Linked DNA regions of Kordia antarctica. Each later gene encodes a partner of the first gene's protein in a complex. Links are inferred from orthologs where the notes say so. Each region holds a gene or a part of one and is shown in the gene's direction. Other genes may lie near its edges.

Region 1 (16,881 bases):
TCTCACACAGCGTAGATCCTTTTAATATTACGGAAGCGGCGTATATTATACAAAATGCGTTTAATAGTTTCCCGAAAGGCAGCATTCATCTTATCGGAATCGATTCTGAGTTAAACCCTGAAAATAAGCATATTGCAGTAAAATTGGACGGTCATTTTTTCGTCTGTGCTAATAATGGAATCATGAGTTTGATTGCTTCTGAGATTCTTCCTGAAAAGATTGTAGAAATAAATATTCACGACAGAATCGAGACAAATTTCCCAGTTTTAGACGTTTTTGTGAAAGTTGCGTGTCACATTGCGCGCGGCGGAACCTTAGAAGTTATCGGGAAAACAATTCAAGAAATAAAATATTTAACAGGCATTAAACCTGTCATAAATAATGACGAATCGCAAATTATTGGAAACGTGATTTATATTGATAATTATGGAAACGTTGTTACCAACATCACGCGAAAAATAGTAAAAGACGTCGGAAAAGGGCGTGATTTCGAGATTTCGGCGCGTACTTACAAATTCAAAACGATTCACGAACGTTACAGCGATGCTATCAATTTTACAGTAGAACGTCACAAACGTGAAGAAGATGGCAAAAAATTAGCGTTGTTTAATTCTGCAAATTTTTTAGAATTGGCCATTTACAAAAGCAATCCGCATACAGTTGGTAGCGCTTCTAGCCTATTTGGATTGCGATTTAGAGATACGATAACTATTAATTTTTTATAAAATTATGTTTATACGAATTGTAAAAATGAGTTTTCACTCGGAACACATTCCTGAATTTTTGGCAATGTTTGATGAAAAGAAAGAATCGATCAAAAATCGGGAAGGTTGTGAGTTTTTAGAGTTGTATCAAGATAAAACAAATCCTGAAATATTCTTTACATACAGTCATTGGAAACATGTCGATAACTTAGAAGCATATCGCAATTCAGACTTATTCAAAAACGTTTGGAAACAAACAAAAGCCATGTTTAACGACAAACCTTTTGCTTGGAGCGTTGATAAATTAGTGAGTTTATCGAGTTAATATCAATTTTATAGTAATCCGTTGTGCATTTCAAATTCAAAAATATGATAGTAACGTCAGTTCGAGTGATTTTGAGGCACGAAAAATCGTATCGAGAACCTGTTTAGTGTAAAAAATTCTATTCTCGATACAAATTTTACTCATTTTCAATCGTAAAATTCACTCGAATTGACGAATTTTATCAAAAAGCACAACGGTTTATATTATAATTGCAATACAAATACTAGAATCCATTCCGCATCGTTAGTGAACTGTGCGCAACAACAATTGTTACTAAAAAGAAATCAATGCTAGCCATACTTCGAAAAGAAATCAATTCCTTTTTTTCCTCATCTATAGGATATTTGGTGATTGCCTTATTTTTAATTCTCAACGGATTATTCTTATGGTTTTTTAAGAGTGAATTCAACATTCTCGATTACGGATTTGCAGATTTAACACCATTTTTTACCTTAGCACCTTGGATTTTTATCTTTTTGATTCCTGCCATTACGATGCGAAGCTTTTCAGAAGAAAAACGTTTAGGAACACTTGAATTACTATTAACAAAACCAATTTCAGGTTGGGAAATTGTACTTGGAAAGTATTTTGGCGCGTTTGTTTTAATTCTTATTGCGTTGATTCCGACGTTATTATACGTTTTTACCGTGTACAGTTTAGGAAATCCTGTTGGAAACTTAGATGTCGGAAGTACGCTTGGCTCCTATTTTGGATTGTTATTCCTAATTGCTGCCTACACAAGTATTGGCGTATTTACATCGACGCTTTCGCAGAATCAGATTGTGGCGTTTATTGCGGCAGTTTTTATCTGTTTTGTACTATATTTTGGGTTTGAAGGAATTGCGAATGCGGCCGTTTTTGGCGATTTTAATCTTACGATAGAAAAACTAGGCATGAAACGTCATTTTGATAGTATTGCACGCGGCGTAATTGACACACGAGACGTAATTTACTTTTTAAGTGTAACCATATTCTTTTTATTTCTAACCGTAATTCAATTAAAAAAACGATAAGCTTGAAAAAAGAAACTCATACTAAAAAAGAAATCCACGTTAGTGTTAAGATACTTTTAGTCCTTATCGGATTAATCATTCTGAATGTAATTGCAGGAAGCGTATTTACACGTTTCGATCTCACACAAGATAAACGGTATACTTTATCAGAAGCTTCAAAAGAAACGATTTCAAATGTAAATTCTCCTATTACAATTGATGTTTTTCTGAAAGGCGATTTTCCTTCCGATTATAAACGTTTGGCAACTGAAACCGAACAATTATTGGCAGAATTTTCAGCATATAATTCAAATGTGAACTACAATTTTGTAGATCCAATCAAAGAAAATGCAGAATCTTTTTTGAATGAAAACGGAATGCCTCCAACTTTTATTACAGAAGAAGCAACCAATAAAATTTCGCGCGAAAGCGTGTATCCGTGGGCAATTGCCAATTATGGAACTAAAACTGTCAAAATTCAGCTGTATAAAAACAATCTTGCAAGTTCTTCATCTGAAAAAATTGCAAGTTCTGTGCAACATTTAGAATATGCGTTTGCAGATGCATTTACAAAATTAACCTTATTAGAAAAACAAACTATCGCAATTTTGAGAGGAAATGGCGAATTGGAAGATGTGTATATTGCTAGTTTTTTACAAACACTAAAAGATTACTACAAAATTGCTCCTTTTGATTTAAGTGCGTTTCCCGACAATCCTGAAAAGTCGTTGGAAAACTTAAATCGTTTCGATTTGATGATTGTTCCAAAACCAACAGAAGCATTTTCAGACGAAGAAAAATATGTATTAGATCAATATACTATGAATGGCGGAAAATCCTTGTGGTTGGTAGAAACTGTACAAGCCGAAATGGACAGTTTGTATAGCGAAAATGGCGCATCACTTGCATTTCCAAGAGATTTACGCTTGAACGATTTCTTCTTTTCATACGGTTTACGAATCAACCCGAAACTGGTAAACGATGTGCAATGCGCACCAATTATGATGGCAGTTGGCGAAGGAAATGATACTCAATTTTTACCAATTCAATGGCGTTATAATCCGTTAGTAAAACCAGCTTTAAAACATCCAATTACAAATAATACGAATTTGGTAAAGTTTGAATTTGCCAATCAGATTGATACGTTAAAGAATAATCTTAAGAAGACAATTCTACTGAAAAGTTCGGCAGCATCAAAACTAGAAGGCGTTCCAAAACCAATTTCTTTGTCAGTCATTGAAAACGAACCAACACTAGAAACCTACGAAGGAAAAGGCAATCAAAATTTGGCGGTTTTAGTTGAAGGAACATTTACATCGATGTATAAAAATAGAGTCAAACCATTTCAACTTTCAATGGATAAATTACAAGGCGAATCTAAAATGTTAGTGATTGCAGATGGCGATGTTATCAAAAATCAAGTTACACGCGGAAGACCGCAAGATTTAGGCTTTGATATTGCGACAAAACGTGAATATGGAAACAAAGAATTCCTATTAAATTCGGTAAATTACCTTTTAGACAATAATGGACTTATAAACATTCGATCTAAAGAATTAAAATTAGCATTTTTAGATACTGAGAAAGTACTAGAAGAAAAATCGTACTGGCAACTACTAAACATTGGACTTCCGCTTGTAATACTCGCAATTTTTGGCTTTGTATTTACCTATATTCGAAAGCGTAAATTTGCGAAATAGTTGTTAATAAGTTTCCTTTCTTTACAACTACAATTGAGATATATTTGTAAGAATATTGAAATGTGATTCTTCAGGCATAAATTTACAGCCAAAAAAGCTATGTAATTTAGTTCGAATGAATTATTTTTGAACATTAAACAGAACACAAACACATGAAATTTATTGTATCAAGCACATATTTATTAAAGCAGCTTCAAGTTTTAGGAGGCGTAATTAATAATAGTAATACCTTACCTATTTTAGATAATTTTCTTTTTGAACTGAACCAAAATGAATTAACGGTTTCTGCTTCAGATTTGGAAACGACAATGTCTTCAAAATTAGATGTAGAATCTGAAAGTGAAGGAAATGTTGCAGTTCCTGCGAAATTATTATTAGATACTTTAAAAACGTTTCCAGAGCAACCATTAACGTTTGTTGTGGAAGATAATAATACAATTGAAATTAGTTCTAATCACGGTAAATACGCGTTGGCATATGCTGATGGCGCTGAGTTTCCAAATGCAGTTGAGTTAAAAGACCCAAGTTCAACAACAATAGCTGGACATGTACTAGCAACTGCAATTAGCAAAACAATTTTTGCTTCTGGAAATGATGATTTACGACCTGTAATGAGTGGCGTATTTTTCCAGTTTTCTCAAGAAAATTTAACGTTTGTTGCAACAGATGCTCACAAATTAGTGAAATATCAGCGTACAGATTTAAAAGCTTCACAAGTTGCGGAATTTATTATGCCAAAGAAACCTTTAACACTGTTAAAAGGAATTTTAGCCGGAAGCGAAGACGACGTTGTGATCGAATATAATGACAGTAATGCAAAATTTACGTTTGATAAAACTGTTTTAATTTGTCGTTTGATTGATGGAAAGTATCCAAACTACGAAGCGGTAATTCCAAAAGAGAATCCAAATAAGTTAGAAATCAACAGAAATCAATTTTTAAATTCTGTGCGTCGTGTTAGTATTTTCTCTAACAAAACAACACACCAAATTCGTTTAAAAATTGCTGGCGCTGAATTAAATATTTCTGCGGAAGATATTGATTATTCAAACAAAGCAGAAGAACGTTTAACATGTGATTATCAAGGTGATGACATGCAAATAGGCTTCAACTCACGTTTCCTAACAGAAATGATTAACAACTTAACTTCGGATGAAGTTTCGTTAGAAATGTCGTTACCAAACAGAGCTGGAATTTTAACACCAATTGATGGTTTAGAAGAAGGCGAACACATTACAATGCTCGTTATGCCTGTGATGTTGAATAATTAAGAATAAGAATTCTTTATATAGAAAAATCCGTTATACTAGTTGTATAACGGATTTTTTCATTCCTGCGAAAGGTAGGAATCTATTTGCCACGAATTTTAGCTTGATTATCGGCACGAGTTGAAAAACTCGCGCTAGCGTTTGTGTTTTCCATTTTTATTAAATGATTAAAAATATTGCTTCAAACTGTTCTATATCTAACATTCTAAAAATCTAACTAATCTAACTAATCAAACTAATCTAAGAAGTCTAAGAAGTCTAAGAAAGTCTAAATTAAAGTAATTTAAACGACATTGGATAATACGGTTCATTTCCATTACTAACTTTAATCGCATTTATAATTGGCATTATAAACAATAATATTCCAACGGTTAGTAACAATAATAATCCTAATCCAAAAACAAGAATTAACGGAATACTTATGATTCCATAAATTATCATACTCAATTGAAAGTTTACAATTTGTTTTCCTTGTTCGTCCATTTCGTGTACATCGTTTTTGTTGCTTGCCCAAAGAATTAAGGGAACTATTAGACTTCCAAAACCTATAACGAAACTTGATAATTGACTTAAATGTGTAATTACCATTAACTGATTATCTTTTCTTCTCATGATTGTGTGTTTTATTGATTGATACTTATGTGACGGGGATTTTCATATTTTGTTACACTTTTATTTTTTGATTGTGCTTCAGGAGCAATTTTAAAAGAATACTAACCAGCGATTTATGTATGAAAAAAATTGATCCTACTAAGTATACAATTAACCATTTGTTGTTTCAATCTATTGTAATAAGCATCATTTTTCATTATTTCAACTGTTTAAGTGTTAATTACGGTCTTACCGTAAGCGATTGAGGATTCATTTTTATACTTTCTTACCTAATCAAAACTATATATCATGTTAAAAAACATTTTGAATCTTGATGGTGTTAAAACACTTGACAAAAAAGAACAAACAGAAATTAACGGAGGTATTAATTGCGCTTGTATCTATTGGGATACTGCTCGTGCATGGTGGGCATGTTGCTAATTCTATTTTTTACAAACTAACTTTGTTACGTTTAATTAAACTACTGATAAATTTTTGAAATTTTATCAGTAGTTTTCTTTTCTTCCTCACCTTATAGTTCGTGTTTAGATAATTTTAGCAACTAATTAAGCAAACAGTATCTGCGATGAGATGACGTTTTTTTATGCTTCAAACTAAAAACATTATCCTTATTTTTGCAGAAATTCATTTTAATATGATTCCAAATGATACAATTGTAGCTTTGGCAACACCTTCTGGAGCTGGCGCAATTTCAGTAATTCGAGTTTCTGGTAAAGAGGCAATTACGATTTGTGAACCAATTTTTAAATCGATTCGAAATAAAAAATTGAGCAAGCAAAAGTCGCACACCATACATTTAGGTCATATTATAGATGAAAATCGGTATTTAGATGAAGTTTTAGTGTCTTTGTTTAAAGGTCCAAATTCATACACAGGTGAAAATACGATTGAAATTTCATGTCATGGTTCTGTGTACATTCAGCAGCAAATCATTCAATTATTACTACGAAGTGGTTGTAGAAACGCGAATGCGGGAGAATTTACTTTGCGTTCATTTTTGAATGGAAAACTAGATTTATCTCAGGCAGAAGCTGTTGCAGATTTGATTGCGAGTGATTCGGAAGCTTCACATCAATTGGCAATGCAACAAATGCGTGGCGGATTTAGCAATGAAATCAAAAACCTGCGTGAAGAGTTATTAAACTTCGCTTCTTTGATAGAATTAGAACTCGATTTTGCGGAAGAAGATGTTGAATTTGCAGATCGCACGCAGTTTAAAACCTTAGTAAAACGAATTCAATTTGTTCTAAAACGTTTGATTGATTCTTTTGCGGTTGGAAACGTGATCAAAAACGGAATTCCTGTTGCAATTGTTGGCGAACCAAATGTTGGAAAATCTACCTTATTAAATGCGTTGTTAAATGAAGAACGTGCCATTGTTTCTGAAATTGCTGGAACAACGCGTGATACCATTGAAGACGAATTAATTATTGAAGGAATTTCGTTCCGATTCATTGATACCGCTGGAATCCGAGAAACCAAAGATGTTATAGAAAGTATCGGAATTCAGAAAACATTTGAAAAAATTGAGCAAGCGCAAGTTGTGGTGTATTTAATTGATAGCTCACAATTAACGGCGGATAGTTTAGCATTGTTAAAAACTGAAATCGGGAAAATTCAGAATAAATATCCTCAAAAACCATTAGTAGTTGTTGCCAATAAAATTGACACGCTCAAAACGACTCAGATTGAAGAATTACAAGCTGAAATTGAAAACATTCACTTGCTTTCTGCCAAAGAAAATATTGGTGTAGAACAATTAAAAACGAAACTCGTTTCTTACGTAAACACTGGCGCATTAAGAAACAACGAAACAATTATTACCAACACGCGTCATTACGATGCTTTACTAAAAGCGTTGGAAGAAATTGATAAAGTTCACTTCGGATTAGAATCTGGATTATCTGGTGATTTAATGGCGATTGACATTCGCCAAGCATTATTTCACTTCGGAGAAATCACAGGAGAAATCACCACGGACGATTTACTTGGTAATATATTTGCTAACTTTTGTATTGGAAAGTAATTACCATCTTTCCATTGTTCGGTAACTAATCGCTGTTTCTGTTTCGCCTTTTCGTAATGAACCGTATTTTTCACTGATATATTGTTTGTAAAACAACTTAAAATCATTAAGGTTAGCTTTCCAATTTGAGTCTTCTGAAATTTGAAATTCTTTTATAAAATTATCGCTATGCTCAGGAAACTTATAAAATCGATCAAAATCTTTACGTAAAAGATCTAAAATTTTCTCTTCGCTATTTCCTTGAAGTCTGTAATTATGCCAATTCACAGCTATTTTATCTAAGTCTCTAAAGTTCCCGTAGAAGCTATGACCTTGGTTTTCTAACCATTCTCTTAATTTTCCTTCTGGTAAATTATTTTCTTTCTCAAAACTCATTTTATTCCAAGTTTTTTTAAAGTCTTTCCAAATACTTCTATTGTAATCTTTATATGATGGCAATTCTACTGCAAATTGACAAATTCTATCAAAAAATTTATGTGCTAAATATACTTCACTGTCACGCAAACTACTAACGCTTTTAGTTGATGTAAAAGCAATACGGATGTCGTATTCCTTTTTATCAAAACCAAATTTTCCTCCTTGACCACTGGAAATTCCTTTAAATAATAAAGCTTGACTTTCTTTTGTGAGTTCTTCAACATCTGTAATGACCAATAATCCATGATTAACTTTTTCAAAGATCTTAATCCAATCATTTTCACCATTTTTATTTGAATTTGCAGCACCAATGAAAACACTTTTCTGTAAATTCAAATCAGCTTCTTTTTTATAAAATTCTTGTAATTCCTTTAACCAATGCGCTTTTCCTGTACCACGTGAACCTAAAAATAGAATCGAAAATCTTCCTGGATTTGTTATAAATGAATTTAATTTCTGAACTGCTTCTCTTCTTTTTCCTATTTCTGTTTTAAATAAATCATTCATTTTGTCCATTTTTGCGTATTTTATGTAAAATTATGCGTACAAGTTAGGGAATTAAGTTTATTAATCATTTTTACCATGTTGTTGAATTAAAAAAACATAAACATGAGAAAAAAGAAAATTAAAAAAACCGAACACTGCTTGTTACGTCAATGGGAAAGAAATATTCCTGATTCATTATTAAGCAAAGCAATGTCATCTATTAACTTAGATAAAGACAAAAAGGTAATAGTAACACCTTTGTTCTTCAAACGAAAAAATATTGAATTCACAAAGAATTCATGTTTGATTCTAATTATAAAAGAGCAAAAACTAATAACTGTTTATCAGAAACTATTCAAAAATTGTTTGTTTAAAAGAGACAAGAATGATTATGAAATTTTAGTTTAAAAAATTCTATATATTCATTAAAAATCCTACTTTTAACTGCGTAAATAATACCAAATAATGCACATCTTAAAAATAATTCACGGCTATCCGCCAAACTATAATGCAGGTTCAGAAGTGTATAGTCAATCTATATGCAATGAATTGTCCAAAAATCATAGGGTTTCTGTTTTCACAAGAGATGAAAATCCTTATGCGCTTGATTTTGAGATTCGAAAAGAGAAAATCCATAGAAATTTAGACATTTATTTTGTAAATAATCCGCAAGGAAAAGACGGATATCGTCATGAAACGTTAGATCAAAATTTTGCAGAATTTATCAAAAATATTCAACCAGATATTGCACATATTGGACATCTAAATCATTTGTCAACAGGAATTATAGATGTATTGAATGATTTCAGTATTCCAATTGTATTTACATTGCACGATTTTTGGTTAATGTGTCCAAGAGGTCAGTTTTTAACCAGAAGTATCGGAAAAGATTGCAACCATAATTTGTGTGATAAGCAAGAAGATAAAAAATGTGCAACCGATTGTTATCAAGTATATTTCAGCGGGAAAAAAGAAGAAGAACAACAAGATATTGATAGTTGGAGTAATTGGGTTCATCGTAGAATGAAAGAAACAAAAGCAATTATACCAAAAATTGATCTATTTATTGCACCTTCAAACTATTTACTAGATCGATTTGTACATGATTTTGAAATCCCAAAAGAGAAAATAACTTATCTAGATTATGGATTTCCCGCGAGTTATTTACATCCGACAGAAAATACAATACCTAAAGAAAACTTTACATTCGGTTATATTGGCACACATATTCCTGCTAAAGGCATCAATCAACTCATTGAAGCATTTAAATTGGTTGATAAATCGGCAACACTTAAAATTTTTGGGCGTGAAAAAGGACAAGCTACTAAAGCTTTGAAAATAATGGCTGCAACTAGTAAAAATAAAATTGAATTTTTGGGCGAATACATGAATGAAAATCTTGTAAAAGAAGTCTTTTCAAATGTAGATTGTATTGTGGTGCCTTCAATTTGGGGAGAAAATTCGCCATTGGTAATTCATGAAGCGCAAGCTTGTAAAATTCCTGTAATTACAGCTGATTTTGGCGGAATGAAAGAATATGTACAACATCATGTAAATGGACTATTATTTGAACATCGAAATGTGACTTCTTTGGCAGAACAATTAAATTTCGCTGTGGCAAATCCTGAAAAAATGAAACAATATGGAAATAAAGGTTATTTGTATTCAGACGATGGAAAAGTTCCTGAAATTAAAACACATTGTCAAGAATTGGTAAAGATTTATAATCATTATGGTATGACAAAAAATTTCTGGAGAATTACCATTGATACAAATCCTGAAGATTGCAATCTAAAATGTATCATGTGCGAAGAACACAGTCCGTATAGTAATTTTATTGATACACTTTACAAAGAAACTGGCGTTAAAAGAAGGCGCATGGCTTTTGAGACTGTGCAAGAAATTTTTGCCCAAGCCGCTAAATTAGGCGTTACAGAAATCATTCCATCTACGATGGGCGAACCTTTATTATATAAGAAATTTGATCAAATTTTTGAGTTGGCAAAAGAATATAATATTAAAATCAACTTAACGACAAACGGAACGTTTCCGAAAAAAACAGTCTTAGATTGGGCAAAATTGATCGTTCCTAATACAAGTGATGTGAAAATTAGTTGGAATGGCGCAACTGCTGAAACTTCAAAAGAAATCATGAAAGGAATCGATTTTGAGCAAGCGATTCAAAATGTTAAAGAATTTATTACATATCGTGATCAGTATTTCAAAAAAACAGGCTATTTCTGTCGTGTAACATTTCAGTTGACATTTATGCAAAATAATATGCATGAGTTATCAGATATTATAAAATTAGCCGCTTCACTTGGTGTCGATCGCGTAAAAGGTCATCAACTTTGGGATCATTTTGAAGAAATAAAACAGCTTTCTATGCGAGCATCTTCTGATAGTATTTCGCAATGGAATTTGTATGTAGGACAAGCGCATACAACTGCTGGAAACTTTCGAAAACCTAATGGAGAAAAAGTATTACTAGAAAATATTGTTCCAATTTCCGAAGATGAAAAAATGGAAATGCCCGAAGATGCTGTCTGTCCTTTTTTAACAAAAGAATTATGGATTTCTGCCACAGGAAAAATTTCTCCATGTTGCGCGCCAGACAATCTAAGACAATCGTTAGGTGATTTTGGAAATATAAATGCTACTTCCGTAGAAGAAGTATTAAAAAGTAAAAAATACCAAGATTTAGTCAAAAATTACAAATCCAAAGAAGTCTGTAAAACCTGCGTCATGCGAAAAACTATGGATTCATGAAACATTCTACAATTACAAATTCAATCTGGAATTTCAGAGATGCAAATACGCACAATCCAATTATTAAGGAAGGCTTTCTATTTAGAAGTTCTAGTTTTTCATTAATACCTAATAAAGAGTCCATTAATGACTTATTAAAAGAAAAAAACATAACTACAATCATTGATCTTCGCGCAGATAGAGAACTTTTAGCAAATCCATATTCTGGAACTATTTTAACAAATATTAAGTACATTCATGCACCTTTTGATCCGTGGAATCAACCTGATTGGTTTCAAAAAAATCATCAAATTGGAACAAACGAAGAAATTGCATATCGCTTTTTCACAATGTGTTGCAAACGTTCTGTAAAACAAGTTGTTGAGACGATTCTTGAACAAAAATCTGGCAATATCGCCATTCATTGTCACGCAGGAAAAGACCGAACAGGAATCATTTTTGCACTATTTCATTTGTTAATTAATTCGTCTTTGGAAAATATTTATGTAGATTATTTAGCAAGCGAAATGGACACTACTATGGACAAAATTGCTATTACGCTTGATATTATTGATGATGAAGGCGGAATTGAATCGTATTTGCATTCATGCGGATTGACAGAAAATAAACTTACAAAACTAAAACACAAGTTGCTAGATGAATAAAAAAGATTCTTTAAAATCATTTTTTACGGAACATTGGAAATATTTGGCAGTAAGCACAGCTTGTAAACTGAATATTTTTGATGTTTTGGCTGAAAAAGGAAAAACCGCCATAGAAATTTCTCAATCGCTTTCTTTACACAAAAAAAATACAAAAATATTGCTAGATGCGTTGTATGAAATTGAGTTTCTCTCGCATGAAAATGATACATATATACTCACTGAAAATTCTATTTATTTGACTGAAAATCATTCTGAATCATTAAAATATGCGTGTATGCATTGGGCAACCGAACATTTAACAACCTGGCAAAACCTAGATTTTTCAATTCGAACTAATAAAAGTGCTTTCGAAGATCAATTCGGAGCTTCTTATTTTGATTATTTGAACCAAGATGTGCAAAAACTAACAGATTATCACAAAGCGATGAACGCATATGCAAGAGATGATTACAAAAAAATAAATCATGTAATTGATTTTAGTATTCACAAAAGTATTATGGATGTTGGCGGTAGTTATGGCGCGCTACTTCAAACAATTAAACAAAACAACATTAATGTAAAATGTTACTTATTTGACTTAGATTTAGTGATAGAAAGTCAAGAAAAACGAAATGATATCACGTATATAAAAGGTGATTTTTTTGAGAGAATTTCAACCTATTCAGAAGCAATTATTTTATCAAGAATTTTACACGATTGGAATGATGAAAAAGCAATTAAAATACTAAATAATACATTTAAATCCTTACCAGAAAACGGTTTTTTATATGTCATTGAAAATTGTTCCGATAAATTAACGACAAATCTATCACTATTGTCTTTGAATATGTTGGCGGTTTGTGAAAGTTACGAACGTTCCTCTCTTGAATACATTTCATTAGCAAACAAAGCTGATTTTAAATTTCGTGAAGCAAAAAAACTAAATCAATTGCAAACCATTCTAATATTTACAAAATGATACATTGGAAAGATATTAAAGTTTCGACGGAAAATAATGGATTTATACATGAAGGAAAATCTTTATTCAACAAACAATTTGAAGAAGTCTTGAAATTTCATAGCCCAGGTTTAGCGCCTGTAAAAGATGTTTCTGGCTGGTATCATATTGGTGTAAAAGGAAATGCTTTGTACGACAATCGATATGAGAGAACTTTTGGCTATTATTTCAATAGAGCAAGCGTTATTAAAGGAGATTCTTCGTTCCATATTGATGAAAAAGGAAAGCGTATGTACGATGAAAATTATAATTGGACAGGAAACTTTCAAGAAAACTTATGTAGCGTTAGAAATTCTAAAAATGAGTATTTTCATATTGATTTACGAGGAAAAAAAGTTTATAAAGAAACGTATAGATATGCAGGAGATTTTAAAGATGGGATTGCTTGCGTAAGATTGCAAGATGGATTTTATAAACACATTAGCATCAATGGAAATTTTATCAATGATATTGAATTTTTGGATTTAGGCGTATTTCATAAAAATTATGCAACTGCAAAAGATGAAAATGGTTGGTTTCATATTAATAAGCAAGGAAAAGAATTATACGCACAGCGTTACCAACTAATTGAGCCTTTTTACAACGGTTTTGCAGTAGTTGATACTTTTCAACATACTAAAGAAATTATTAATGAAAAAGGAAAAATTATAGTTACATTATAATCTAAATATCAAAACAATTATCAGTTCTGTAAAATATAGATGTCTGCCATTCACTATGATTTATTGGTCCAATTCCTCTAAAATCAATCTTTTTGAAACTATTTTTCATAAAGTGTTCGTATCCTTCTGCATATTCATCTCTATCAGAATTATCCCAAATAATAATTCCATCACTTTTTAAGGCTTTAAGACACTTTTTAGCACATTCAACGCGTTCTCTTCCATCAATTACAATGATATCAAACTCGTTAGTAAAATCTAATATTTTATCGCTATAACCTTCACCTAACGGAATTAATTCGCATTGTATATTAGCAAATGATTTAAGTTCGTTTAATTTTTGATTGTAGAATTCTGTGTCATGTTCTACAGAAAAAATACGTTTTACTTTTGATGCAAACCACAATGTAGAATTTCCGCTTCCAAATTCGAAAACGTTGAATGATGAATTCAGTTTTTGCGTTATAAAATGAATTGATGCATACGTAAACCAAGGCAAAGGTTCACTTTTTTCATTAACTGGTGACAATAAAAATCTACTTAAAAACCATCCTTTTGGAAGTAAATATTTTTTAGAAAAAAAATAGGTTTCTAATATTCTTGCTGTAAACTTATATTTTCTCAATATTTTTTTTATAAATACCATTTTGAGAATATGAATTGTTTTTAGTGATTGTGTGCAATAATAATCTTTTTTAAATGGATAATTATCGCTTTAACGTAATGTTTGTTATTAATTCTTGTTTTTGCGCATCCATCGTATATTGAATTGAAACCCAATAATCACCCGATGGCATTTTACGACCATTATAGGTTCCGTTCCACTGTGGATAATTAGGTGTTAATATGGTAATTATTTTTCCATATCGATCATAAATATATACAAAGTAATTGCAATTTTGTACTTGCTCCAATTGCCAAGTATCGTTGAAACCATCACTATTTGGCGTGAAAAATTTACGAATTCTAAAACATGGTTCTGTTTCTACTTCACATATCAATTCAATAAATGGAAACACAATTGTACATCCAGAGCTATTCTCTTCAATAGTGATGTTCGTGTAAATTCCAACACTCAAATTGTTCATTTCTAAAATTCCTGATGCGTCAGAAGTAACAATTGTAGTTTCCATTGAACCATTCAAACTATACGAAATTGTATACGCAGTATTTGCGGTTGCGCCTTGAAACGAAATAATTCCGTCACTTACGCCACATGCGCTTGGATTTGTGGTTGTTGGTATTAATACCAAATCAGAATTCGTTAAAGTTAGATTTCCAATGTTGGCAATGCAATTTGTAATCGTGTCTTCTACTACTATAGATTCGTACATTCCTGCACCTAAATTGTTCATTTCTAAAATTCCTGATACGTCAGAAGTAACAATTGTAGTTTCCATTGAACCATTCAAACTATACGAAATTGTATACGCAGTATTTGCGGTTGCGCCTTGAAACGAAATAATTCCGTCACTTACGCCACATGCACTTGGATTTGTGGTTGTTGGTGTTAATACCAAATCAGAATTCGTTAAAGTTAGATTTCCAATGTTGGCAATGCAATTTGTAATCGTGTCTTCTACTACTATAGATTCGTACATTCCTGCACCTAAATTGTTCATTTCTAAAATTCCTGATGCGTCAGAAGTAACAATTGTAGTTTCCATTGAACCATTCAAACTATACGAAATTGTATACGCAGTATTTGCGGTTGCGCCTTGAAACGAAATAATTCCATCACTTACGCCACATGCACTTGGATTTGTGGTTGTTGGTGTTAATACCAAATCAGAATTCGTTAAAGTTAGATTTCCAATGTTGGCAATGCAATTTGTAATCGTGTCTTCTACGATTATTGATTCATAGATTCCAGTTCCCAAATTGTTCATTTCTAAAATTCCTGATGCGTCAGAAGTAACAATTGTAGTTTCCATTGAACCATTCAAACTATACGAAATTGTATACGCAGTATTTGCGGTTGCGCCTTGAAACGAAATAATTCCATCACTTACGCCACATGCACTTGGATTTGTGGTTGTTGGTGTTAGAATAAGTGCTAAATTATCTATAATTAGTTCTCCAATGCCAGATGCACACGGATTAAGTGAATCTGTAACCATGATTATTTCATAAATTCCTGCGCTTAATCCTGTGAGTAGTATTTCACCATCTGCGCTGGCATTATAAGTATTTACAACTTGATTTGATTCATTGAAATAATCAACCACATAGTTTTGATTTGGTGCCAAACCAGCAATTAAAATAGAACCATCGGGCGTATTACAAGACGAAGTTGCAGTAGTGGTAAATATTAAATTAATCGTTGGTTGATCTAATAATATATCTCCAAGAATATCTTCACAATTCGAATTGACATCTAGTACTGTAAATGATACATACGTACCTCCAAAAATATTTGACAGCACAATTTCTCCAGTTGCAGTAGAAGTTAACGTTATTGTTTCTGGATTTGTATTAAATTCATAACTTATTTGATACGTTGTATTTGACGCTAAATTACTTAATGAAATGCTTCCATCTGGATTGCCACATATCGTTGGACTCTGTGTCGTGAAATTTACATCCAAACTGTCTGAGTTTAAAGTAGCATCTCCTAAATTATCAAAACAAAGACCAACTGTATTGTTTACCGTAATATTCGTATAATTTCCTCCTGAAAGACCTGATATTGATAATTCTCCATTACCATCTGAAGAAATGTTAGTTGTAATTACATTAGATTCAAATTCATAGGTAATTTCATAAATTGTATTCGAATTTAAGTCAGCTATTACAATTTCTCCATCAGTAGCTGTACAATCCGTTGGGTTTTGAGTTGCAGCAATGACATATGAAATTTCGCCTAATTCCAATATCCAAACGGCTCCTTTATCATTTCCGTTTTCACTATCTTTATAAGCTCCTACTGCAAAACGATACGTTCCTGCATCATTCAAGATAGTTACAGATCCACCAAAAAAATCACCCGAATTTAGTGTTCCTGTAAAGCAATTTTCTCCATAAGTATATATATATTCTTCAGATACAGTTCCATCATTATTCAATTCAATAAGATAGATAGCTCCTGTTTGACTTGAAAGCGTTGGGTTTTGTTGTCGCAAAGCACCGACAACAATTTCTATTTTACCATCATTATCAATATCAATTACACCGTCAATAGATTCTCCAAAAAGCGCATTATTACTAATTGTCCCATTAAATCCTCCCGAAAGGTTAGATACTTTTTGATGATTTTTCACAGTTCCATCAGGATTCAAA
Region 2 (16,773 bases), 2.7 Mb from region 1 along the record:
GCAAGATTTATAAATATTAACGATTACAGTAACAGTACATTTATTGATAATATCGTTTTAACAAAAACATTATCCGTTGGCGAAAATGCATTAGAAAAAGCAATTTCTATGTATCCAAATCCTGCGAAAAGTAATGTAGCTGTCATTATTAATACAACTATTGGAAACACATACGAAATTGAACTACTAAATAGCTTAGGACAATTAATCTCTAAAATTGAAGAAACACGTTTTAGTGCAAGAGCACAACAAAACTTAGATGTTTCTAAATACGGAGCAGGATTGTACTTTGTGAAAATTAAAGTAGGCGATCAAGTAGTAACGAAAAAGCTACTTGTGAACTAAAGAGTAACACCAATCAAACCAAACTATAAAAATCCTGAGAATGTCAAATTCTTGGGGTTTTTTCTGTCTAAAAGTTATCCATAAGATTTGATGATACTTTATTGCGGAACGATTTATAATTCTTATCAAAACCAACTTTAAATTAAGAGGTTTCTAGCATTTTAAACCAACTTGAAGCTACAATGTTATGTGAATAAAAATGAACACTTAAAATGGCTTTAAAACGAAAAATAATGTTGCTGAGGTGAAGTTTGATTGAAAATGATTCTACCAAGTTTGCTGAAGTAAACGTATTTCAAAAAAAAATGTCACTCCTGTTTTTAGGAATGACACTTTTTGATGATTCTATAAATTGCTGCTTTCGCAGGAAATAACAATTACTTGAAAAACATTACTCCTTAATATCTTCCATCTTCATTGTATTCTCAGGAATCTTTAAAGAAGTTTCAAAATCTGGAAAATACGCAATAATAGTTCCTGTATCTTTCATTTCTTTAGCTTCCACAAACGTCCATTTCTTAGTCGTTTCATTATAAAAACCAAGCATATAACTTGTAGATTTAATGCGCTTATCTTTCATACGCATCTGATTGTAATTTTCTACATAACAACGGTATTCTCCTTGTTCTTTTACAACATCTGAAACTGATTTTGTTTCAACTTTTTCATACGCAAAACCATTGGCTTTCATTTGTGTAAATGTAGTTTTCAAATAAGATTCCATTACATCTGCGCCACCAGCAGCATCTAAAATATTTGGATGCGTATACGTTAGCAATGTTTTAAAATCTTCTTTTAAGGTGGCTTCAGTAGCTGCTTTTGCATCACGCGCTGCGCTTGCTTTAAGACCTTTCATATCTTGTGAAAACACCTGTGTAGCACAAAATACAAATAGAAGGAAAGTGATTTTTTTAATCATAATTAATAGATTTTTAGAATATTAAATTTTTTATACCAAACAAAAAACCCAAAATCGTGCCATTTTGGGTTTCTTGAAATTTTATATGTGTATTATTCTTTTGTCTTTTTAGCGTTTTTAGCATTTTTCATGGCTTCACCAATTTGATTACTTGCTGTAAAACTAGCAACCATATCATTTAGCATCGTACTTCCTGCTTGTGGCGAATTTGGTAACAATATTAAATTACTATTTGTTGTTTGACCAATTGCTTGCAAAGTATCATAATGTTGTGTTACTACAATTAAGGCAGAAGCTTCTTGCGAATTGATTCCAACTTTGTTCAAAACCTCCACAGATTCTTCCAAACCACGTGCAATTTCACGACGTTGATCTGCAATACCTTGTCCTTGTAAACGCTTGCTTTCTGCTTCCGCTTTTGCTTTTTCAACGATTAAAATACGTTGCGCGTCTCCTTCATATTGTGCCGCAGTTTTTTCTCTATCAGCCGCATTAATTCTATTCATCGCTTCTTTTACTTGCGCATCAGGATCAATATCTGTTACTAAAGTTTTAATAATATCATATCCGTAGTCTATCATCGCTTCATTCAATTCAGATTTTACAGCAATGGCAATATCATCTTTACGTAAGAATACATCATCCAAAATCATTTTTGGAACTTCGGCACGTACCACATCAAAAACATACGATGTAATTTGATCGTGCGGATAATCTAACTTATAAAAAGCATCTTCTACTTTGTCTCTAATTACTTTATATTGAACAGAAACTTTTAAACGAACGAATACATCATCTTTCGTTTTTGTTTCGATAATAACGTCCAATTGTTGAATTTTTAAGCTTAATCTTCCAGCAATTTTATCAACTAGCGGAATTTTAAACTGTAATCCAGATTGACGAATGCTGCCAAAACGACCAAAACGCTCCACAATAGCAGCGGTTTGTTGTTTTACAGTAAAAACAGAAGAAATTAAAACGATAACTAAAAGAACAATAGCTACGATTAGAATGGGATTAAATGGCATAATTTTGAAGTATTAAAATGTTAGTGTGACTAAAATAATTTTTTTTTGTGTAAAAAAGGATACTTTTGACAACTTTAATCTAAAGTTTATTTCTAATGAACAAATTCCTTTTTCAGCTATTAGTAGTTGCAACACTACTTTTTGTTACAAATTCTTTTTCTCAAAGTCGTTATAATGATTACAATCGATTCGGAATTTCAGCCGGAATTCATCAATTTGACATCAAAACGAATGACTTGGTAACTACCAAATCTACTGGCTTTCACGGCGGATTGTCAACCCGCGGAACTGTAGCAAGAAGTTTTGATATGATTTATTTTTTAAACTTAAATCGACATGAAGTAAATTTTGTTGGAAGAGAAAACATACTTGCAATAACCGAAGAAATTCCGTTTAAACTATTAGCGGTAAAAATTGGCTTGTTGGGAAGTTACAAAATTATGGAGAAACATTTAAGTCTTGAATTTGGTTCTGCATTGCAACTTTCTGATAAATTTGAGTTTGAAAGTACATTTGACGACTACATTTTAGAAGGCTACGACACATTTACAGCAAAAGATGCACGCCAAACATCGCGCATAAATATTTTGGGAATCATTGGAATCTCAGCAGGATTTCAATCATTTAAAATATCGTTTCAATACGAATATGGAATTTCCAATTTTCTAAGCAAACTCGAAGCAGATCAAAAAAAATTAAAAGGAAACACAACACAGTTAAGTGTTTTAGCGACTTTTTATTTGTGATTAGATATTAAAAAAGTGTCAATTGACACTTTTTTAATATCTAATCATGCTGAACTTGATTCAGTATCACACTTACTTTGATGCGATTCTGAAATAAATTCAGCATGACATTTATGATTTAAAAGCAGCAATTTCAACTCTTCTATTTGCTTTTCTACCTTTACTAGTTCTATTTGAGGCTAAAGGTTTTGTTTCTCCATAACCTTTAGCAACCAAACGAGAAGATTTGCAACCTTCTTTTACCAAAAGTTCCTTTATCTTATCAGCTCTTTTTTGTGATAATGCTACATTCAATTCTTCACTTCCAACAGAATCTGTATGACCAGAAATTTCAAAAAATAAATTATCAGGAGCTTTCTTGATAATACTACTTATAGCAATAATTTCTTTGCTATAATCTCCAGCTAATTCATCTGTACTACTTTTGAAAATTAGGTTTTGTGTATGCTTTTCAAAAAAATTAAAATCTTCTATTAATGTATTTTCAGAAGAAGAAACTTGCGTTGAACTTCCGCAGGAAATCAATAAAAAACTAAGAATTACGAAACATCTTTTCATACTATATCATTTCAACAACCTTTTGAATCCGCTTGATGGTTTCCTGTTTTCCAATCATAAACATAATTTGAAACAAATCAGGTCCTTGTAATGCGCCAACTAATGCCAAACGCAATGGTTGCATTACTTTTCCAAAACCAATTTCGTTGCTTGTAATCCAACCTTTAATATCGGTTTGAAGGTTTTCTACGGTGAAATCTTCTATTGGTTCAACAATCTGTATCAATTGCTGTAAAATCTCGCTTGTACCTTCTTTCAATGCCTTTTTAGATGCTTTTTCATCGTATTCTTGTGGTTCAACGAAGAAAAAATGACTCAAATTCCAAAAATCACTCACAAAAGTGGCTCTTTCTTTAATCATTCCGACAACTAATGCAATATAATTTACATCAATTCCAACCAATTCCGCTTGACTTTTTTGAAAAGCTTCCGCCAGACTTTCGTCAGATTGTAATTGCATATATTGCTGGTTGAACCATTTCATTTTATCAATGTCAAATCGAGCGCCAGCTTTATTAATTCGCTCCAATTCAAATGTTTCAATCAACTCATCTAAACTGAAAATTTCTTGTTCTGTTCCAGGATTCCACCCTAAAAATGCTAAGAAGTTTATCATTGCATCATTAAAATATCCTTCTTCACGGAAACCTTTAAAAGTTTCGTCTCCTTTTTGATCATTCCACTCAAGTGGAAATACAGGAAAACCAAATTTTGCACCATCACGTTTGCTTAACTTTCCTTTTCCAGTTGGTCTCAGAATTAAAGGTAAATGTGCAAATTCAGGAGCTTCCCATTCAAATGATCTGTATAATAAATAGTGCAATGCTAACGACGGCAACCATTCTTCTCCACGAATTACATGTGTAATTTCCATTAGATGATCGTCTACAATATTTGCCAAATGATAGGTTGGCATTCCGTCACTTTTAAACAATACTTTATCGTCTAAAACGTTCGTGTTAACTTCAACATCTCCACGAACAATATCTTTTAAATTTAAAATTTCATCTTCTGGCGATTTGAAACGAATTACATACGCTTCTCCAGCTTCTAATTTAGCATTTACTTCATCTTGCGTAAGCGATAACGAATTTGAAAGCTTCAATCGATTGTGCCAATTATAGATAAACGTTTTTCCGTTTGCTTCATGATCTTTTCTGTGCGCATCCAACGTTTCTGCGGTATCAAATGCGTAATATGCATGTCCTTTTTCTAATAATATATCTGCATATTCACGATACAAATGTTTGCGTTCACTTTGCTTATAAGGACCAAACCCGCCATCTTTCATTGTGCCTTCATCAACAGTAATTCCGCACCATGATAATGCTTCTGTAATATATGCTTCTGCGCCTTCTACAAATCTGTTTTGATCGGTATCTTCGACACGTAAAATAAAATCTCCGCCATGTTTTTTGGCAAACAAATAGTTAAATAAGGCAGTTCTTACGCCTCCAATATGTAAAGGTCCAGTTGGACTTGGTGCAAAACGAACACGAACTTTTTTAGTCATAAATAATAGTATCTGGTTATAAAGTGCAAATGTAATATTATTTTTCCTTTAAAATTAGGTGTATAAAGCGGAGTTATTTTTTTAATAAGCAAAATAGGATATACAAGTATAAGAGCATTTTAAATCTCGATTATCGAGTAAAAGTGAAACCCTCAAAGTTTTTAATTTTGAGGGTTTCGGGTAATCAGCAAATATGAGAAAAAATGCTATTTTTTACAAGAATTCATTATAATTCTTGAAATTCATTACTTTTTAATAAACTTTTCTGTGTGATTGATTCCTGAAGCCGTTGTTACAGTTACAAAATACATGTTAGCACTTAATCTTGACACATCAATTTCTGAAACTTCAATGGCTTTACTTTGAACCAATTTTCCAGTTATATCTGTAATTTTGTATGATACAATAGTTTCATCTGACTTAAATCGCAATACATCTGAAGTTGGATTTGGATACATTGTAAAGTCAACTAACTCGTTATCATCTCTTCCTAAAGTTCCTGTATTTGCTTCTCCCATTACGAATAAAGAACGGATATGATCTTTTACTTCTTGTGTAAATACATTCATTGCTGGCGGCGAATCACTTTCACTGCTAAATGTAATTTGGTACGACCAAGCTTCATCATAACAACTATCGCAACATGAGCCAACATACAATCCAATTACATACAATTTGTTGTTTTCAAAAGTATAGTTAGGAAATGTTGTTGTTAATCCCCAAACTGGATTTGTCGAAGTTGGCAATTGATTGTTAAATCCACCAATATTACTAGACCAAGCAAATGAATCTGGCGCCATATTTACAAAATCAATTGGCTGTGTTATTGGGTAACTTGCTAATTCATATACAAACCAGTTGTATTGATATCCGTTGTTTTGCTCTGCGCAAATATCTCCAACTAATACAGTATCATCTGTAGTAGCAATACTATTTATAGAACCTGTTAATTGTTGAGGATTTCCTTGGTGTAATACACTAATACTTAAGTTTTGATCTAATTTAGCTTGAAGCGAAATATCATCAATTGCTAAGTCGTTTCCATCGCCTAAGCCATCTTCTTTTAAGTGAATTTTAATGTCTAACACATCTTGATCGCCTTCAAAACATTCTGAAATTTGTTGCCAATCGCAAGGATCGTCACTATTTGTATCAATGGTAATCCATTCTGATAATTGTCCGTTAACTTCTAAGCGAATTTCTGGTTTTATATTGAATGTACATTGTGGTAAATCTTTAAAGTTTGCACAGAATTTATAATTTTTTTCAGGATCAATCGTAACGGTTTGTTGCCAAATAACGGCAGTTGTTCCAGCTGGTTGTGTAGTTCTTCCATTAATTAATAAGAAATCGGTATTCGAGCCATATTGAGTCGGATCAACACATGCAGAATGATCTGTAACTGTTGTTCCAAAAATGCTTGCATCGTCAGATACATTGTATACTCCAGGATATAAACTTGCGTCTTCTGTATAATCGCTACCAAATCCTCCAGCACCATTTTCAAAGTTTCCATTTTCTACTAAGTTGTCACCTTCACAACAAAAAGCACCTTCATCATTTGGTTCGCCACCTTGTGTATCACAATCTTGAATACAAATATTATCATACCCATATTCTTCAATTGGATACGAAGTTAAATCTAAGTAAAAACGAATTCCACCAATATTGCTAAGTAATGTGTTCCAGTCTGTACATTCCAATCCACTGCTCATAACCCATTGTCCATTTGCGTTTGAAGGCAAATCGGCACCTTCGCAAATATCAATTGGCGCACAAACGTGCACCCAACCTTCGCCTTCAGCAATAGATACATTGGCAACAAAAGTTGCTGCTGCAGTTGGACTTGTTGGCGATCCGCTGTAAATAATTAATCGTGGAGATAATGGTGTTCCTAAGTTTCCATCGTTGATAACTTTAAAATCCCAACACAGGCATTTTCCATCATATTCGCGCCAATCGCCGCCATAATCTACGTCGTTGTAAATGTATGATGAACCAGAAGCATCGTATGAATGTAAAAAGAAATCGTCAGCGTTTCCGCTTGGTCCAGGACTGTCTACTGTACTTGCGCCAGCGGCAACGCCGTTCCAGTTAGAAATGTTTTGTTGACTAAAATCTTCGCAGAATTGTCCAAAGCTTACTCCACAAACGAAGAGTAAACATAAAGTAAAAATGTTTTTCATAATGTAAAATGTTTAAGTTTATATTTTTTGTTTCAAGGCAAAGATGCGCAAGTATCAAAAAATAGGGAAGAAGCAAAGCACCGAGATTGCAAAAGTGTTTTGCCTTAAGGTTTTATGTGAAAACCGTACATGTTACAGGAAAAACACCCTAACAAATGGACTACAAAATGAAATTCAAATTATTTGAAGTATATGCGTGTATAGACGAGTCATAAAAATACAAGCATAGCATTAGCTACGGTTTTATTTTTTGAAGAAGTATAAGCGTGGTAGAAACTAATTATTAGTTTTATTTTGTGGTTTATTTGGTAGTAGAAATCATTTCACTTGGAATGCGTTTATTCATCACTTTGAACCATAATGGAGGAATTAAAGCCAATATCATTGAAGTTGGATAACCATATGGCATTTGCGGACTTTCCTCGTGGCAATCTAACAATTGATATTTTTTTGAAGCTTTATAATGATGATCGCTGTGACGCGTGAGTTCATACAAAACAATGCGTCCGATTGTATGATTGGAGTTCCATGAATGAACTTCACGAACACGCTCATACCGACCAGAAGGCAGTTTTTTTCGGAGCAATCCGTAGTGTTCTATATAGTTGATGGTTTCAAGCAGTAAAAAGCTTACAATAGCACTTCCAATCACAAAAATAAATCCGATACTTCCAAAAAAATAGAAAATAGTCGCCAGATACGCAACTTGTAAAACTGTAAACCAAAACATATTATTTTTAGGCGAGAAGAATGAAAATTTTTCACGTTTGCGTAAGTCTTTCTGAATTTTCCATGCTTTTCCATATTGTCTGATTGTAGAGGTAATCCAGAAAGAATATACAGCTTGATTGTATCGAGCAGTTGCAGGATCTTCTTTAGTTGCTGCGTGTAAATGATGTCCAAAATTATGTTCCACAAAAAAGTGCATATATAATGATGGTAATAACAGCAATTTTGCCATAATTTGTGCTGCTTTCGTTTGTCTGTGACCAAGTTCGTGTGCAACATTGATTCCGTTTGAACCTAATACAATTCCTGTGGAAAAGATCAATCCGACCAATTCGTAAGTTTCATACATTCCCGTGGAAACGTTGAATACTGTTATTAGCAACAATCCAAAAACAATAGGAATATTTAAGTATAACAACCAATCAAAAATAGGATTTGTAGATTTTTTTGTTACTTCTTCAGGCGACAAATTTGCTTTACTTTGAGAAAAAATCAATTCCATAATCGGAATTATTCCAAAGGCATAAATTAGCGTTAAATATGTGTAATATCCGCCTAAATACAAAGCTATAAAAGCAACTAATGGCGTAGAAAAAGCCGCTACATATTTCAAATCTTTCATAAATTCAGTTCTTAATTTGAAGTTATTCAATGTACTGTTTTTTTTGTTTAAATGGAATTTAGTAGCTGAAATGTACTAGCAAACGAACACTTGCTCAAAAATCTTACAGAATCTTTAACAAGTCTAATACAAGAATAATTGCGCAAATATGTTATTTTTATCAGTTATATGAAGAATGCATATCAAGAAATACAAAAGAAGCTTGGACAATTTGTAACGAAATACTATACAAATGAGCTCATCAAAGGTGCAATACTGTTTTTCAGTATCGGACTCTTATATTTTATCATCACCTTATTGGTGGAACATTTTCTATGGCTAAACACTGGCGCAAGAACAGCTTTATTCTGGATTTTTATCTTGGTGGAATTGGCGCTTTTCGCGAAATTTATTGTGTTTCCATTGATAAAATTGTTAAAGCTACAACAAGGAATTAGTTTCAAAGAAGCATCTACAATTATCGGAAATCATTTCCCAGAAGTGAACGATAAGCTGTTGAATGTTTTGCAATTGTCTGAAACGTCTCAGGAATCTGAATTACTTTTGGCAAGTATTGAACAAAAATCGGAAGAATTACAACCAATTCCGTTTCAAGTAGCGATTAACTTTAAGAAAAACGTCAAATACATAAAATATGCAATTCTGCCATTGGCAATTGTGTTGTTCGTGTGGATTTCTGGAAACAGTTCGCTATTTAGCAAGAGTTATGAACGTGTAATCAATTACAAAACAGCGTATGAACCGCCTGCACCTTTTCAGTTTATAGTCGTAAATGATACATTGCAAGCTATTGAAAATCAAGAATATAAATTGCAAGTTCAAACCTTAGGTGATGTTATTCCGGAAGAAGTTCAAATTACGTTGGGCGATGAAACCTATTTTCTTCAAAACAAAGGAATTGGAACGTTCGAATATACATTTGCACAACCAAAAGAAGCAACAACATTTACGTTAACGGCGAATGAAGTTACTTCAAAACCGTATATATTAGAAGTTGTAAAAGTTCCGTCATTAGTGAACTTTCAAATGGTGTTGGATTATCCTGCATACACAAAACGTAAAGATGAGGTTTTAAAAAGTACTGGAAATGCGACAATTCCCGAAGGAACAAAAGTTACTTGGGAAGCGAAAGCAAAACAAACGAATCAATTAGAATTAATTTCTAGCGATAGTACATACGTTTTTAACAAAGAAGAAAATGATTTTAAACTAGAAAGAATAATTTATCAAAAACTTGATTATGAGATAAGTACAAGTAATTCTGAACTTAAAAACTATGAAAATTTAAGTTTTAATATTAGTGTAATAAAAGATGAATATCCTAAAATGGATTTGCAATCCAAACGTGATACAGTAGATCAACGTACATTATATTTCTTAGGTCAAGTTTCAGATGATTACGGATTGAAACGTTTGCAATTAGTATATTTTCCATCGGAAAGTGCTCAAACCAAAACTAGAGAAAACATTCCGATTAATGCTTCCAACATTGATCAATTTCAATACACATTTCCAGGAAATCTTCAACTTACGAAAGGCGTAAACTATGAATTCTATTTTGAATTAACAGATAACGATGGAATTCGTGGTGGAAAGAAAGTAAAAAGTGAAATCTTCAACTATCGAAAACTTACCGATAATGAACTAGAAACGGAACAATTACAACAACAAAACGAGACAATTCAAGATCTAGACAAATCGTTGGAAAAACTTCAAAAACAACAAGAAGAACTGAAAAAGATTTCGAAAAATCAAAAAGAAAAGAGTGAATTGAACTTTAATGATCGTAAAAAGCTTCAAAAATTCTTGCAACGACAAGAACAAAATGATCAAATGATGGAGAAATTTTCTAAGCAATTGCAAAAGAACTTAGAAGAATTTCAAGAAGATGAAACAAAAGAAGATGAAGATAAAGAGTTACTGAAAGAACGTTTAGAACGTCAACAAAAAGAATTAGAAAAGAATGAAAAGTTGATGGAAGAATTGAAGAAACTCGCTGAAAAAATAAGCGAAGAAGAACTTTCTGAAAAACTGGAGCAACTCGCAAAAAAACAACAAAACAGCAAAAAGAATTTACAGCAAATTGTAGAATTGACGAAACGCTTTTATGTAACGAAAAAAGCGGAAAAGATTCAAAAGGAACTTGCTGAACTTGCGAAAGAACAAAAAGAACTTTCAGAAAAAAGTGGTGATGAAAACACCAAAGAGAAGCAAGAAGAGCTCAATAAAAAGTTTGAAGATTTGCAAAAGCAAATGGACGATTTGGACAAAGAAAATGAGGAACTTAAAAAGCCAATTGATTTAGAACGTAAAAAAGAAGAAGAAGAAGACATCAAAAAAGAGCAGGAAGATGCTTCTGATGATTTAGAAGAAAGTGAAAAATCTGAAGCAGAACAACAGAAAAGCGATAAACAAAAAAGCGCCAAAAGCAAACAAAAGAAAGCTGCTCAAAAAATGCAGCGTATGAGTAAAGCGATGCAAAGTTCTATGCAAATGAGTGGCGAAGAAGGCATGAAAGAAGACGCAGAAATGTTGCGCCAAATTTTAGATAATTTGGTTTTATTCTCGTTTGATGAAGAAAAACTAATGAAAGGTTTTCAAGAAATTGACAACACAAATGCGAGTTATGCATCCAAGTTAAAACGTCAACAAGAACTTCGAAAAATGTTTGAACATGTAGATGATAGCTTGTTTGCATTGTCGTTGCGTCAGCCAAAAATCTCGGAACAAATTAATGGAGAAATTACAGATATCTATTTCAACATTGACAAATCAATGGAGTTATTAGCGGAAAACAATGTATATCGCGGTGTTGGAGCGCAACAATATGCACTAACTGCTACCAATAAACTTGCCGATTTTCTAAGTAGCGCATTGGACAATATGCAACAAAGCATGGGACAAGGTCAAGGACAAGGTTCTTCTGGAATGGGACAAAGTGGACAAAACCAAGGGCAAGGAAAAGGGTTTCAGTTGCCTGATTTAATTCAGTCGCAAGAAGAATTGAACAAGCAAATGAAAGAAGGAGCAAAGCAAGAAGGTCAAGGAAAAGATGGAAAAGGCGGTAAGAAAGATGGCAAAGAAGAAGGCGAATCTGGTAAAGGTGGAAAAGACGGTAAATCCGGAGAAAATGGTCAACAAGGTGGCGGATCTGGAAGCGGCGATGAAGATTCTTCAGGAAAACTATATGATATTTACAAACAACAACAAGCGTTGCGCGGTCAATTAGAACAGCAATTAAAAGATAAATACGGCGAGAAAATTGACAATCCACAAGCGAAAGAATTGCTAAAGCAAATGGAGCAAGTTGAAACGGAATTGCTAGAAAAAGGGTTCAATGATGAAACGATGAAAAAGATGATTGAACTCAAGTATAAATTGCAAAAACTGGATAAAGCTGCCTTCGAACAAGAAAAAGAAAACAAACGAGAATCTTCCTCAAATCGCAAGGATTTTACCAATACTACAAACGAGAAAATGCCTGATGTTAGACAGTATTTCAATCAAATTGAGATATTAAACAGACAAGTATTACCTTTGCGCAATAATTACAAAAAGAAAGTACAAGAGTATTTCAAGAAAAAAGATGATTAGTTTTAACTATGAAACCCAATTTGAACTTCCAAATGAAGCGCAAATTGAATACTGGATTCGCAAGGTAATTGCATCGGAAAGTAAGCGTGAAGGAGAAATCAATTATATATTTTGTGACGATGCATATTTGCACAAACTTAATGTAGAATTCCTCAATCATGATACGTTAACTGATATTATTAGTTTCGATAATACTGTGGGAAACGAATTACACGGAGACATTTTTATTTCAGTAGAACGTGTTGCTGAAAATGCGAAAGATTTTGATGTTTTGTTCGATGAAGAACTCAAAAGAGTCATGGTTCACGGTGTATTACATTACTGTGGATTTAAAGATAAAACTGAAGAAGATCAGGCTGAAATGACAGCAAAGGAAAATGAAAAACTTGAAATGTTCCACGTGGAACAATCGTAAATATCACTTAGAATACTTTCGAAAATTATATAAAAGTAAAGAAATTCAATCGTTAAGATATGTTTGAAAATGAATATGATGTAATCGTTGTTGGAGCAGGACATGCAGGTTCAGAAGCCGCAGCTGCAGCCGCAAACATGGGAAGCTCAACGTTACTTATTACAATGAACTTGCAAAACATTGCGCAAATGTCTTGTAATCCCGCGATGGGCGGAATTGCCAAAGGACAAATTGTGCGCGAAATTGATGCACTTGGTGGATATAGTGGAATTGTTACCGATGCATCTGCGATTCAATTTAAGATGCTAAATAAATCTAAAGGTCCTGCAATGTGGTCGCCAAGAGCGCAAAGTGACCGAATGCGATTTGCAGAAGAATGGCGTTTGAAACTAGAATCAACTGAGAATTTAGACTTTTATCAAGAAATGGTAAAAGGCTTAATCATTGAAGGCGGAAAAATTAAAGGTGTAAAAACTTCTTTAGGATTAGAAATAAGATCGAAAACTGTTGTCTTAACTAACGGAACTTTCCTAAACGGATTGATTCATATTGGAGATAAAAACTTCGGTGGTGGAAGAGCAGGAGAAAGAGCTGCCACAGGAATTACGGAAGAATTAGTAGCACTTGGGTTTGAATCGGGAAGAATGAAAACAGGAACGCCGCCACGAGTTGATGGACGTTCGTTAGATTATTCCAAGATGATAATTCAACCTGGAGATGCAATTCCAGATAAGTTTTCATACTTAAAAGAAAGTAAACCTTTAGTAGAACAACGCGCATGCCACATGACACATACAAGTACTTTGGTGCATGATTTATTGCGTGAAGGTTTTGACAGATCGCCAATGTTTAACGGAAGAATTCAATCGGTTGGACCAAGATATTGTCCTTCTATTGAAGATAAAATAAATCGTTTTGCTGATAAAGATCGTCATCAATTATTCGTAGAACCAGAAGGTTGGAATACCTGTGAAGTTTATGTAAATGGGTTTTCTACTTCTTTGCCAGAAGATGTTCAATTTAAAGCATTGCGTTCTGTGGTAGGATTTGAAAAGGTGAAGTTTTTTAGACCTGGTTATGCAATAGAATACGATTACTTTCCGCCAACACAATTAAAGCATACATTAGAAACAAAGTTGGTTAACGGATTGTTTTTTGCAGGACAAATTAACGGAACAACTGGTTATGAAGAAGCAGCTTCTCAAGGATTAATGGCTGGAATAAATGCTGCTTTGCAAGTGCAAGAAAGAGATGAATTTATCCTAAAAAGAAACGAAGCATATATTGGAGTTTTGGTTGATGATCTCATCACAAAAGGAACTGAAGAACCTTATAGAATGTTTACTTCTCGAGCGGAATATAGAACATTATTGCGCCAAGATAATGCCGATTTTAGGTTAACTCCAGTTGGACATAAACTCGGTTTAGCGAGTGAAGAAAGATTAAAAGCGATGGAACATAAGAAGACTTCCTCAGATGCTTTTATCCGATTTTTTCAAGAAACAAGTGTAAAACCAGAAGAAATTAATCCTGTTTTAGAAGCTAAAGATTCTGCTAAAGTGAAGCAGCAAGATAAGATGTTTAAGATATTTTCGCGTCCCAATATTAGTATGGATGATATGAAACAAGTTGCTTCTGTTTCTCAATTTATTGAAGAACATCAATTGGATAAAGACGTCTTAGAACAGACAGAAGTTCAGATAAAATATGCTGGTTATATTAACAAAGAAAAGGCAAATGCTGATAAATTAAATAACCTCGATCGTGTCAAAATTCCAAAAGATTTTGAGTATGATGGTTTAACGAATTTGTCTTTAGAAGCACGCCAAAAGTTATCTAAAATACGTCCTGTAAACTTATCGCAAGCATCACGAATTAGTGGCGTTTCTCCAAGTGATATTAGTGTGATGTTAGTCTATTTGAAGAGATAAATTACTAAGTGTTCCACGTGGAACAATCTACATATGAAAATACAATCATTAGAAAACACGCCTGTTGAAGAGATCATAAAGACCTTGAATCTGGCGTTTTCTGATTATTTAATCCCTATCAATTTTACGCTCGATTATGTGAACGAACGCTGGACAGCTTCCGGCGTAGATTACAGTTTGTCGTTTGGTGTTTTTGACAATGAGAAATTAGTCGGGTTCATCATTCATGCGATAAATAGGTATGGAGATTCGAAAGTCGCGTTTAACGCTTCTACAGGAATTATTCCGACACATCGTAGAAAAGGCCTGTTGACGAAATTATATTCAACCGCGATTCCAACGTTAAAAGAAAATGGAATTCAAGTAAGCACATTGGAAGTAATTACAGAAAATGAACGCGCCATTTTAGCATATCAAAAAGTAGGTTTCAAAATTGATCGTCAATATAAATTATACAAATTCAATTGGGAACAAAAAGAAATTGAATCGGAACTCGAAGTTGAAATGAATGCTGATTTCGATTTTGAAACATTCGAACATTTACAAAACTATTTTCCTTCATTAGAAAATCAAAATCATTGTTTGGAAAAGCTTAAAAAAAGTTTAGTTTCGATTTCAATTTTTGATAAAAAAGAAATCGTTGCATATTTAATTTTTCATAAAACTTCAAATAGAATTCATCGATTAGGTGTAAAAGAAAATGATTGGAATAGTTTTGGTGAAATTTTATTTTCAGGGTTGGCATCAGGAAATTATAATATTATAAATATTGACACTAATAATAATAATATTCACAGTTTTTTCAAAAAGATGAAGTTCGAAAATTACATTGATCAATATGATATGAGTCTGGAATTTTGAATTATAAATGATGAATTATAAATTTTGTTTGTTGAATAATTATTAAATAGAATTTTACAGAATAGAGGATTTGAATAACAATTATCAAATCGTTTTAGATTATTAAATAATCAACTTTGAACCTAAAACTTTAAACCTTGAATTTTATAAGTTAATTTGAGATTGACGATATATAAAACATCAATTGTTCCACGTGGAACAATTCAATAAAAAAATAGAAGCAATAAAAAATGGATAACATTACGGTAAAAGATCATTCTGTTTCTGGTGAAGAATTTCAGCTTGTGTTTGACGACGTTTTGGAAATGTACAAAACCGAACCGCAACCAAGTTTGGACAAATTACCTTCCTATTACCAAAGCGAAGATTATATTTCACATACCGATACGAAGCGGAATTTATTCGAAAAAATATACCATTGGGTTCGTACATATATGCTTTCTAAAAAAATGGCGTTGGTAGATTTGCATACGAATAGTGATGGAAAAAAAGTGCTAGATATTGGTTGCGGAACTGGAGACTTTTTGGCAATGGCTCAAAAATACAACTGGAATATTTCTGGTGTTGAACCTGACGCTGAAGCTCGGAAAATTGCTTCTGAGAAAACATCAATCGAGATTCATGACAACAATTGGCTTTCCAAAATTTCCGACGATAGTTTTGATGCAATTACCATGTGGCATGTGTTAGAACATGTTCCTAACTTAGAGGAACAAATTGCGATGCTGAAACGAATTGTAAAACCAACTGGAAGTATTTTCATTGCCGTTCCAAATTTTAAAAGTCATGATGCAACTCATTACAAAGAACTTTGGGCAGCGTTTGATGTGCCGAGACACCTTTGGCATTTCTCACAAAAATCTATCACAGAACTATTTTCAAAGGAAAACATGAAAGTAGTAAAAATCTTACCAATGAAATTTGATGCGTATTATGTGAGTTTACTTTCTGAAAAACACAAAACCGGAAAGATGAATCCTGTAAAAGCATTTTATAGAGGATTTGTCTCAAATTTTAAAGCGATGAATAGTTCGGAGTATTCTTCATTGATTTACGTAATCAAGAACGACTAAAAACGCAATTAGAGCTACTTTAAGCATATTTCATCACTGAAACTATATAATGTGCTGACTTTTATTAGAAATGGTTTTAAACACCTAAAAAAACAGATGTATTTTAATTAGTATTATTTATAGTTTCAATAATTAACATAAATATTATTTATAGTTTTGATTTTGTGGAAATTCATTCAATATTCACAATTTGTTATTTCAACTTTATTTCTATTTTTGCGCCAATGAAAATGATAGAAAACGGAATGATGTC

What was found.
Region 2: the proteins of mnmE (region 1) and mnmG are in contact, whole or in part, in a solved structure (PDB 9HIP), measured with the Escherichia coli proteins. The link is inferred for Kordia antarctica from one-to-one orthologs.

What each region holds. Positions count from the first base shown.
Region 1 is NZ_CP019288.1:691,370-708,250, forward strand. Bases 5,452-8,431 are described here. They hold mnmE (tRNA uridine-5-carboxymethylaminomethyl(34) synthesis GTPase MnmE), read left to right. Parts: upstream 5,452-6,235; coding sequence 6,236-7,627; downstream 7,628-8,431. Other genes in these bases: IMCC3317_RS03080 (DUF4870 domain-containing protein), read right to left, coding at 5,452-5,601; IMCC3317_RS23765 (hypothetical protein), read left to right, coding at 5,890-6,021; IMCC3317_RS03090 (sigma 54-interacting transcriptional regulator), read right to left, coding at 7,628-8,431. In the rest of the region: IMCC3317_RS03055 (SAM hydrolase/SAM-dependent halogenase family protein), read left to right, coding at 1-725; IMCC3317_RS03060 (putative quinol monooxygenase), read left to right, coding at 730-1,029; gliding motility-associated ABC transporter permease subunit GldF, read left to right, coding at 1,317-2,042; gliding motility-associated ABC transporter substrate-binding protein GldG, read left to right, coding at 2,045-3,721; dnaN (DNA polymerase III subunit beta), read left to right, coding at 3,874-4,992; more of IMCC3317_RS03080, read right to left, coding at 5,263-5,451; more of IMCC3317_RS03090, read right to left, coding at 8,432-8,560; IMCC3317_RS03095 (hypothetical protein), read left to right, coding at 8,654-8,938; IMCC3317_RS03100 (glycosyltransferase), read left to right, coding at 8,996-11,299; IMCC3317_RS03105 (tyrosine-protein phosphatase), read left to right, coding at 11,296-11,943; IMCC3317_RS03110 (methyltransferase), read left to right, coding at 11,936-12,901; IMCC3317_RS03115 (WG repeat-containing protein), read left to right, coding at 12,898-13,602; IMCC3317_RS03120 (O-methyltransferase), read right to left, coding at 13,604-14,227; IMCC3317_RS03125 (T9SS type B sorting domain-containing protein), read right to left, coding at 14,310-16,881. UniProt on the Escherichia coli protein: Exhibits a very high intrinsic GTPase hydrolysis rate. Involved in the addition of a carboxymethylaminomethyl (cmnm) group at the wobble position (U34) of certain tRNAs, forming tRNA-cmnm(5)s(2)U34.
Region 2 is NZ_CP019288.1:3,428,935-3,445,707, forward strand. Bases 12,279-15,150 are described here. They hold mnmG (tRNA uridine-5-carboxymethylaminomethyl(34) synthesis enzyme MnmG), read left to right. Parts: upstream 12,279-12,714; coding sequence 12,715-14,586; downstream 14,587-15,150. Other genes in these bases: ybeY (rRNA maturation RNase YbeY), read left to right, coding at 12,279-12,655; IMCC3317_RS14285 (GNAT family N-acetyltransferase), read left to right, coding at 14,620-15,150. In the rest of the region: IMCC3317_RS14230 (S8 family serine peptidase), read left to right, coding at 1-345; IMCC3317_RS14235 (hypothetical protein), read right to left, coding at 737-1,264; IMCC3317_RS14240 (SPFH domain-containing protein), read right to left, coding at 1,357-2,292; IMCC3317_RS14245 (outer membrane beta-barrel protein), read left to right, coding at 2,388-3,038; IMCC3317_RS14250 (OmpA family protein), read right to left, coding at 3,150-3,596; gltX (glutamate--tRNA ligase), read right to left, coding at 3,598-5,109; IMCC3317_RS14260 (T9SS type A sorting domain-containing protein), read right to left, coding at 5,355-7,295; IMCC3317_RS14265 (alkane 1-monooxygenase), read right to left, coding at 7,597-8,646; IMCC3317_RS14270 (DUF4175 family protein), read left to right, coding at 8,815-12,240; more of ybeY, read left to right, coding at 12,233-12,278; more of IMCC3317_RS14285, read left to right, coding at 15,151-15,447; IMCC3317_RS14290 (class I SAM-dependent methyltransferase), read left to right, coding at 15,678-16,520. UniProt on the Escherichia coli protein: NAD-binding protein involved in the addition of a carboxymethylaminomethyl (cmnm) group at the wobble position (U34) of certain tRNAs, forming tRNA-cmnm(5)s(2)U34.